Regions from separate parts of the Burkholderia sp. F1 genome, predicted to be linked through region 1. Evidence: riboswitches for the same ligand, from Rfam matches in the RefSeq annotation. Region 1 holds a riboswitch; the other holds the start of a gene.
The links. Region 1 has a riboswitch for FMN ahead of ACFIMZ_RS32935 (6,7-dimethyl-8-ribityllumazine synthase). Riboswitches for the same ligand answer to the same signal wherever they lie in the genome.
Positions count from the first base shown of each region.

Region 1 (4,411 bases):
TGATCGCACTATGGCACGCACGTAGCGACAATAAAAACGCATAATGTTGATCGTTACCTTCAGTTTTCCTGATACCCATGAAGATGCTCGATCACGACGTGCTCGCCACCGTCGTCGCGGTCGCCGAGACCGGCAACATGACCCGGGCCGCCGAAGCCGTGAACCGCTCGCAATCCGCCGTCAGCATGCAGATCAAGAGCCTCGAGGACGCACTGGGACGGCCGCTGTTCATGCGCCGGCCGCGCAGCATCGTGCTGACGCGCGAGGGCGAGGTGCTGCTGGGCTTCGCGCGGCGCATGCTCGCGCTGCGCGACGAGGCGTGGGCCGCCGTGGTGCGGCCGGAGGTGACCGGCAAGGTGGTGATCGGCGTGCCGGACGACTATGCGTCGTCGCTTCTTCCTTCAGTGCTTAAGAAATTCTCCGCGTCGTATCCGAAGGTCGAGATCCAGGTGATCGGGCTGCCGAGCAGCGCGCTCGCGCCGCTGCTCAAGGACGGCACCGTCGATCTCGTGTGCGGCACGCGCGTGAAGGGCCTGTCCGGCGATTTCGTGCGCCACGAGCCGATGGCGTGGGCCGCGATGACCAACGGGCCGCGCGTATGGGAAGAACGGCCGCTGCCGATCGCGGTGTTCATGCCCGGCAGCGTCGCGCGCGAGAACGCGATCCGCAGCCTCGAACGCGCGAAGGTGCCGTACCGGACCTCGTATGAAAGCCCGAGCCTGCTCGGACTGATCAGCATGGTGGAAGCGGGGCTCGCGGTCGCGCCGCTCGCGCGCTGCGCGATTCCCGCGCAACTGACGGTGCTCGGACGCTCGCATGGGCTGCCCGACCTGCCGCCGCTCGAGATGATCCTCGCGCGCAGCACGAAATCGAAGCGGCCGCCGTGCGACTTCCTCGCCGAGCAGATCATGGAGGATCTGCAGCGGCAGACGGGGCAGGCCGGCGACGCGTAGGCGCGAAGCGCGAGTGCTCGGGCGAACGGTGCGCCGGCCGCCGCCGCAGTCACGCCCGCTTCCGCGGCGCGGACGCGTTCACTTCTTTCTCGGATCGTCCGCCGGGTTCACATACACAATCCCCCACGGCCCGTTCACGTTGATCTGGAGCACGGCTTCTTCGCTGGTCCACGCGAAGTGGTGCATCCTCGGCGGCATCACGATCATGCTGCCGGGCCCGAGCGGCCGCGTATTCTCCGGGTCGAGCGTGTCGCCCATCCCGTAGTTGAACACGCCGGACAGCACGGTGACCCGTTCGACGTTCGGATGCCAGTGCGGCGCCACCTTCGCATTGGCCGGTAATCTGACGCGCGCGACGATCGGCCCCTTCTTGTCCATCTTTCCTTCGAGAAGCGCGATCTGTGCGCCGGGCACCAGCGGAAAATCGTCCCATTTGATCTCGTCGGGCGTCACGATCATCACGTGGCCTGCCGACTGCGCCCATCCCGCGGGCGGAGCGGCCAGACAGGCCGCGACAACCAGCACGGCAATCGAGAATTGTCTGCTTTTCATTCTGCTCTCCTTGTGACGGCCACGTACCAGGACTTCGCCGATTCCCGCACCGACGCTGCCGTTCGGCAGCGAATACGCGTTCACAGCGAAGCTGTATCGAACATAGGAGAGGCACGACACGATGCCAATGAGACAAACCCGGAGCGGCCGCGCCGGGATGATCTGAAGAATGGCATGCGTGTGCGTGCGCGATCACGACCGGATCGCGGAATGGCGCGGGCACCGCGAATGACGTCGTGCGTGCCGCAGGCGGTCAAGCCTCGGCACGCACGCTCGCGGTTCCGCGCGTTCGTTACGCGAGCGTCACGCGGCCGGCTTCATCGCGAGAAGCGCAGACTCCCCTTTCAACGCGGCGACTTTACCGACCGTGTCGACGCACGCGCGCGCAAGCTCCGCGCCCTTCACGACGAAATGCTCGTGGAAGAAATTGACGTGTTCGCCCGAGCCATGGAAATGATGCGGGGTCAACACCGCCGACAGCACGACGACTTCGGTTTCGAGCTGGACCTGCATCAGCCCGGAAATCACGGCTTGAGCGACGAACTCATGGCGGTAGATGCCGCCGTCGACGACCAGCCCGGCACAGGCGATGGCCGCATACTTGCCCGTTTTCGCGAGCAGCTTTGCGTGCAACGGAATCTCGAAAGCACCCGCCACTTCGAAGAAGTCGCAGTCCGAACCCATGTTCGCATCGTTCAGTCCCGAGACAAACGCGGCTCGGCACTGGTCCACGATCTCCTTGTGCCAGCAGGACTGGACGAAAGCGATACGACGGGAAGCGGTTTGGGAAAGGCTTGGAATCTGGGTCATGAGCTGATCCTGTGTCTGAGTTAAACGGGCGCACAGGGACGAGCCGCGTACCTTGCGTACGCAACCAACCCCGCTCTCTCTCATCCGGACTTTAACCGTCGGCCCCGGAATCACACCGGGTCTGCTGACCTTGCCGTCGGGAAATCCTTGGCAAGCGCTCGCGGGCTACACGCAACTGCCGTGATTACCGCCGGTGGGGAATTTCACCCCGCCCTGAGAACGTTCACGGCATGACTGCCGCGCGAGGAATCTACCACAATCCCGGCGCGGAATTGGTCGGGGCCGGGTTGACGGGGATATCGAGCGTGCCGACATGAGCCGGCTTCATGGATCCTTCGCACCCTGCGTGCTACGCGAACGCGTCGATCGACGCGCGGCGCCGCGCGTCGACCATCGCTTCGATCAGCGACACGAGATCGTCGGTCAGCGGATCGCAGATGCCGGGCGAGCGGTGCAGTTCGAGATCGGCGGGCGGCAGCGGCGGCAACCCGTCCGCCTCGTCGAGCACGCGCCAGTTCTCGGGCAGCGTGCAGCGATCGATCATCGTCACGGCCGCGCCGTGATTGACCGCGATCTTGATGCCGGTCGGGCTCTGGCTCGTATAGACGACGTGATACGGCCGCTCGGCCGTCGCGAGCGCATGCAGCCCGCGCTGCCGGTAGCAGCACGTCTCCGGAAACAGCGCGAGCGGCACCGACGCCTGCCGGTCGAGCGCGAAATCGCGGTGCGCGGCCCACACGACGTCGTCGCGGCCGAGATGCCGGCCGCCCGCTTGCGGCCCGTGCCGCACGACGAGCGCGACGTCGAGCTCGCCGGCCTGCAGCCGTTCGAGCAGTTCGAGCGACATCCGGCAATGCACGTGCAGACGCGCACCCGGCCGCAGTTCGTAGAACGACTTCAGCAGGTCGGGCAGCCACAGTTCCGCGTAATCCTCGGGCAGCCCGAAGCGCACGACGCCGCGATCGCTGCTGGTCTGCTTCAGCGCGATGATCGCCTCGTTCTGCACCTGGATGATCCGCCGCGCGTGGATCAGGAAGTTCTCGCCGTCGCGCGACAGCTCGAGCCGCCGGCTGTTGCGCAGGAACAGGTGCGTGTCCAGCCGCTCCTCGAGCGTGCGGATCCGCAGGCTGATCGTCGACTGCGTGCGGTGCAGCTGCCGGGCCGCCGCGGTGAAGCCGCCGCTTTCGACGACGGCGACGAACGCGCGGATCAGCTCGGGATCGAGCGAACTCAATTTCGACCAATCGGGCCTTTGAATGGCAGCCATCGGAATTACTCGCTTTCGAAAATTGCCGGGCCGACCAAAGATAGGGCTCGGAGTACGCCGATTGTTGTCCGAACGCGCTCGGCCCTCCAACCCCTGACCGGGTATGACAAACCCGGAGCCGGCACGCGTATTCGCGACCGGATCAGGGCTTTCCCGGAGACGACGAACACGCAACCCCGATCTGGAACCCTCTATTCACGGGCCGCCGTGCCGCCGCCCGCCATCGCCTCACCCTCTATCGACGAGACATCGCAATGACCGCAACCCACCCCAGAACGCTGTATATCGGCGAAGGCTTCGAAGGCCCCGGCGTCAACCTCGCTCACATCAACGTGCTGATCGGCCCGCGCGACGGCCCCGCCGGCCAGGCGTTCGCGACCGCGCTCGCGACGCCGTCGGCCGGCCACGCGCCGTTCGTCGTCATCGCACAACCGGGCGTGCCGACCAAGCCGCTCACGCTCTACGTCAACAAGGCGCAGATCGCGGGCGACTTCCACGGCAACGCGACGTGGGGCGCGTCGCAGGCCGGCATCGCGAAGGCCGTCGCCGAGGCGCTCGAGAACGGCACGCTGCCGCCCGAGGCGGAAAACGACTGGGTGGTCGTGTCGGCAAACTGGGTGAACCCGAGCACCGACGACCTCGACGCCGTCTTCGAGAACAACTACCGCGCATGCCGCAACGCGATCGTCGCAGCGATGGCGGGCCTGCCGCATCGCGATGCCGTGTTCGCCGCCGCGCGCAACGTCTCGAACCCGTTCTACACCCCGAAACAACGCTGACAGACAACGAGCGGCCGCGTCAGGCCGCGCATGGAGGAAACATGGAATAC
Region 1 covers NZ_CP172422.1:3,204,430-3,208,840, forward strand. The annotation lists gene ACFIMZ_RS32925 (LysR family transcriptional regulator) at 78-953, shown strand; gene ACFIMZ_RS32930 (cupin domain-containing protein) at 1,032-1,505, opposite strand; gene ACFIMZ_RS32935 (6,7-dimethyl-8-ribityllumazine synthase) at 1,809-2,315, opposite strand; FMN riboswitch at 2,384-2,540, opposite strand; gene ACFIMZ_RS32940 (LysR family transcriptional regulator) at 2,665-3,582, opposite strand; gene fae (formaldehyde-activating enzyme) at 3,837-4,361, shown strand; gene ACFIMZ_RS32950 (aldo/keto reductase) at 4,403-4,411, shown strand, end outside.

Region 2 (4,411 bases), on a different replicon from region 1:
GCTTCTCGCCGCGCGCGGTCGCGCTGATCCTCGTGCTGTTCGGCGCGGGCCTCACGATCGGCAACATGCTCGGCGGCAAGCTCGCCGACCGCGCGCTGATGCCGTCGCTGATGGCGATCCTCGTCGCGCTGATGGCCGTGATGGCCGTGTTCGCGAAGACGAGCCATCTGCCGGTCGCGGCCGTGCTCACCGTGTTCGTGTGGGGGATCGCCGCGTTCGCGACGGTGCCGCCGCTGCAGGCGCGCGTCGTCGAGAAGGCGGCGAGCGCGCCGCATCTCGCGTCGACGCTCAACATCGGCGCGTTCAACGTCGGCAATGCCGGCGGCGCGTGGCTCGGCGGCCTCGCGCTCGGCCACGGCATCGCGCTCGACGCGCTGCCGTGGGTCGCGGCCGCGGTGACCTGCGCGGCGCTCGTCGTCACGTGGCTCGCGGCGCGGCTCGACGCACGCGGCCCGGCTCGCGGCGCTGCGGCGGCGGCGCGATAGCGTCGGAACGGGCCGCGACGATACGCATTCCTCCGCGATGCTGATAACGGTGTGAAGATAACTTCGTTTGCCGGTGCGGGGGCGGGTGATAGCGTCTCGGTACGCGCTTCGATCGATGCGCAATCCGATTCCCACCCGCTTATCCCATTCGCAGGGCCGCGTCGCGGCCCGGAGGCAAGCCCTATGTATTCACCCCTGGCGCTGGTGCGCGATGTGTCTTCCGTGGAGTCCGGCGAAGCCGCCGATGTCCGGACGCAGGCGTCGCTCGATGCGCTCGAGCAGGTCGTCGGCGTCAATCTCGCGCGGCTGCGCGCCGAGCGGCAGCTGTCGCTCGATGCGCTCGCGCGGCTGTCCGGCGTGTCGCGCGCGATGCTTGCGCAGATCGAATCGGCGCGCAGCGTGCCGTCGATCAAGGTGCTGTGCAAGATCGCGGCAGCGCTGAAGGTATCGGTCGCGGCGTTCCTGCGCCGCCATGCGGTGAACGGCTTCGAGCATCTCGCGGCCGACCGCGCGTCGCGCGTCGTCAGCTCGAACGGGCGCTTCTCGGCGCGCGCGCTGCATCCGGAAGGGGAGCCGGCCGCGGCCGAGTTCCACGAGCTGCGGATCGCGCCGCTGCATACCGAAACGGGCGTGCGCCGCGCGCCGGGCACGACGATCAACCTGGTGGTCAGCGAAGGCACGCTGGAGGTGAGCGTGCACGATCGTCGCCAGCTGCTCGCGACCGGCGATGCGATCGTGTTCGACGCCGACCAGCCGTACAGCCTGCGCAATCCGGGCGACAGCGAGGCGCGCGCGTTTCGCGTGACGGTGAGCCCGGAGGTGCCGCCGCGCTGGCTCGTGCCGGATGCGGCGCATGCGGCAGGCGCACATTAGACGGGGTCGTCAGTAAGGTTTTAGGTGCCGTTCGCTGCGTCGCGCGTGCGGCTGTTGTATGCTTTGCCCGCCGGTTCGTCCGGCAATCAGTGCGTCTTCAGGGCGGGGCGGAATTCCCCACCGGCGGTAGGCTGGCGTCAAGCCGGCGAGCCCGCGAGCGCCCGTGCGTCATGCGCGGGGTCAGCAGATCTGGTCGAATGCCAGAGCCGACGGTCACAGTCCGGATGAGAGAAGATGTGCAGATAGTCATGTCCGTCAGGGCCGCTTCGCCGTGCGTGCGAAGCGGGTTGTCGTTCTGTCTGTTTGCAATGCCCTGAAACGTTTTTCGCCCACATCGTATTGCGAGGAGCGTTTCACATGTCCTTTACTTCCGCTGCTTTGTCCCATTCGTCGGCGCCTGCCGACGCCTTCGCCGATCTCCCGTTGCTCGATTCCGAACCGGTGCCGCCGCGCATCGCCGCCGCGCTCGACGCGTTGCGCGCGGGCCGCGCGGTCGTGCTGCAGGACGATCACGACCGCGAGAACGAAGCCGACCTGATCGTGGCGGCCGAGCGGATCACGCCGGAAACGATGGCGCTGCTGATCCGCGAGTGCAGCGGGATCGTCTGCCTGTGCCTGACCGACGACAAGGTGCGCGCGCTCGCGCTGCCGCCGATGGTGCAGACCAACGAAAGCCGCAACGGCACCGCGTTCACCGTGTCGATCGAGGCGCGCGAAGGCGTGCATACCGGCGTGTCGGCGGCCGACCGCGTGACGACGATCCGCGCGGCGATCGCCGACGATGCGGCGCCGCACGACATCGTGCGCCCGGGCCACGTGTTTCCGTTGCGTGCGCAACCGGGCGGCGTGCTCGCGCGCCGCGGCCACACCGAGGGCACGGTCGACCTGGCGATCCTCGCGGGGCTGAAGCCGGCCGGGGTGCTGTGCGAGCTGATGAACCCGGACGGCACGATGACGCGCGGCGACGACGTCGCGCGTTTCGCGCAGCAGCACGGCCTGCCGATGCTGACGATCGCGGAGCTGGTCGAATTCCGCGAGGCGCTTGCGACCGCGCGTGAGTGCTGCGTGAGCGACGCGTAGCGCGCACGCGATCCGGCCGTGCGTGGATGCGTGAAGCCGCGTGAGGAAAGTGGACATTCGCCGATATCCGCCGCGCCGGTCGCCACCCTGACTTTCCATCCTCGAAGGCGTCGATGATCGTTCGCATGCCTTCGGAAGGCGGCCGGCGCTCGACGCCGGCGGTCATTCAATCAATCCGGCCCGGTCGGCGATATCCTCGTCGGGCTCCGCAAATGGCGGCGCGTCGGGTTTCCGGCGGCGTGCCGTTCGACGGCCGCCGCCGGGCATTACGACTGCACGTCGCCGAACTCGCCGCGCACGCCGGCGGCGACGAGCGACGGCAGCTCGTCCATCTTCCGCATGATCCGCGTGATGCCCATCGCGCGCAGCGCATCCGCGTAGTTGTCGGGGATGTGGCTCGCGCCGACGAACGCGATCGTCTTCATCCCGGCCGCGCGTGCGGCGTTCAGGCCCGACACGCTGTCCTCGACGACGATGCAGTGCCCGGGCGCGACGCCGAGCGTGCGCGCCGCATGCAGGTAGACGTCGGGGTAGGGTTTCGGCCGCGCGACCTGCTCGGCGCTGAACACGCGCTCGCCGAAGATCTCGGTGAGCGCGGCGCGCTTGAGCGAACTGCGCACGCGCGCGAGGCGGCTGTTCGACACGACCGCCGCGGGCAGGCTCACCTTCAGCAGCGCGTCGCGCACGCCGGTGATCGGCGCGAGCGATTGCGCGAGACCGGCCTCGATGTTGTGCTCGATCGTCTCGATGAAGTTGTCGGGCATCGTGATGCCGTAGCGCGTCTCGAGCCCGGCGAGGAAGCGCGACGTCTGCTGGCCGAACGCGGTCTTCGCGGCGGCCTCGAAATCGATGTGCGGGAACGTGGCGGACAGCGTGTCGAGCAGCACGCGGTCGGCGATGACTTCGCTGTCGACGAGCACGCCGTCGCAGTCGCAGATAAGGTGATCGAGCATGATGGTGAAGAAGCAGGGGCGTCGGCGACGCCTGTCAGCCGCCATGATACGTGCTTTGCCGGGCGACGGCGCGCAGGTTCGGACCGAGCGGCGGCCCTTGCCGACGCCGGGGGCCGGTCGCGGCGGGCGCCACAGTGAAACAGCCCGCGGCCTTGTGGCGCGCGGGCTGCGTTGCTTCGGCGATGCGGGCCGCCGGTCAGTGCGGCACGTGCAGCGTCAGGTACAGGCCGGCCGCGAGCGAGCCGCCGATCAGCGGGCCGATCACCGGAATCCACGCGTAGCGCCAGTCGCTGTCGCGCTTGCCGGGGATCGGCAGCAGCGCGTGCATGAGGCGCGGCGCGAGGTCGCGCGCGGGACTCATCGCATAGCCGGTCGGGCCGCCGAGCGAGATGCCGATGCCGAGCACGAGCAGGCCGACGGGCAGCGCGTCGAGCGCGCCGAGGCCGACCTGCGGCGACGCGAGGTACAGCACGCCGAGGATCAGCACGAACGTGCAGATCGCTTCGGTCAGCACGTTGTGACGGACGCTGCGGATCGCGGGCGCGGTGCAGAACACCGCGAGCTTCAGGTCGGGATCGGCTTCCTTCGCGAAGTGCTGGCGATACGCGAGCCACACGAGCAGCGCGCCCGCCATTCCGCCGAGCATCTGCGCGAGGATGTAGCCGCCGACCTTCGACCACGCGAACTTGTGCGCGAGCGCGAGGCTGATCGTCACGATCGGGTTCAGGTGCGCGCCGCTGAACGACGCGGTCACGTAGACGGCGACGAATACCGCCATCGCCCAGCCCCACACGATCACGATGAGGTCCGCGCCGCGGCCCTTGGTGTTGGCGAGCAGCACGTTCGCGACCGCGCCGTTGCCGAGCAGCACGAGGATGGCGGTGCCGATGAATTCTGCGAAATAAGGTGACATGTTGTCTCTCGTATGTCGTGGCGGACTCGCGCGCCGCGCGGTCCGCCGGTCGTTTTTGTATTCGTTATGGATGACGAATGGTTACTGCGCGTCGTCGGCCCACGCCT
Region 2 covers NZ_CP172421.1:3,463,481-3,467,891, reverse strand. The annotation lists gene ACFIMZ_RS16360 (MFS transporter) at 1-485, shown strand, start outside; gene ACFIMZ_RS16355 (helix-turn-helix domain-containing protein) at 669-1,358, shown strand; FMN riboswitch at 1,448-1,598, shown strand; gene ribB (3,4-dihydroxy-2-butanone-4-phosphate synthase) at 1,716-2,438, shown strand; gene ACFIMZ_RS16345 (HAD family hydrolase) at 2,705-3,391, opposite strand; gene ACFIMZ_RS16340 (MIP/aquaporin family protein) at 3,588-4,304, opposite strand; gene glpK (glycerol kinase GlpK) at 4,386-4,411, opposite strand, start outside.
Region 2: linked by a shared signal. The riboswitch ahead of ribB (3,4-dihydroxy-2-butanone-4-phosphate synthase) and the one ahead of ACFIMZ_RS32935 (6,7-dimethyl-8-ribityllumazine synthase) in region 1 are both predicted to bind FMN.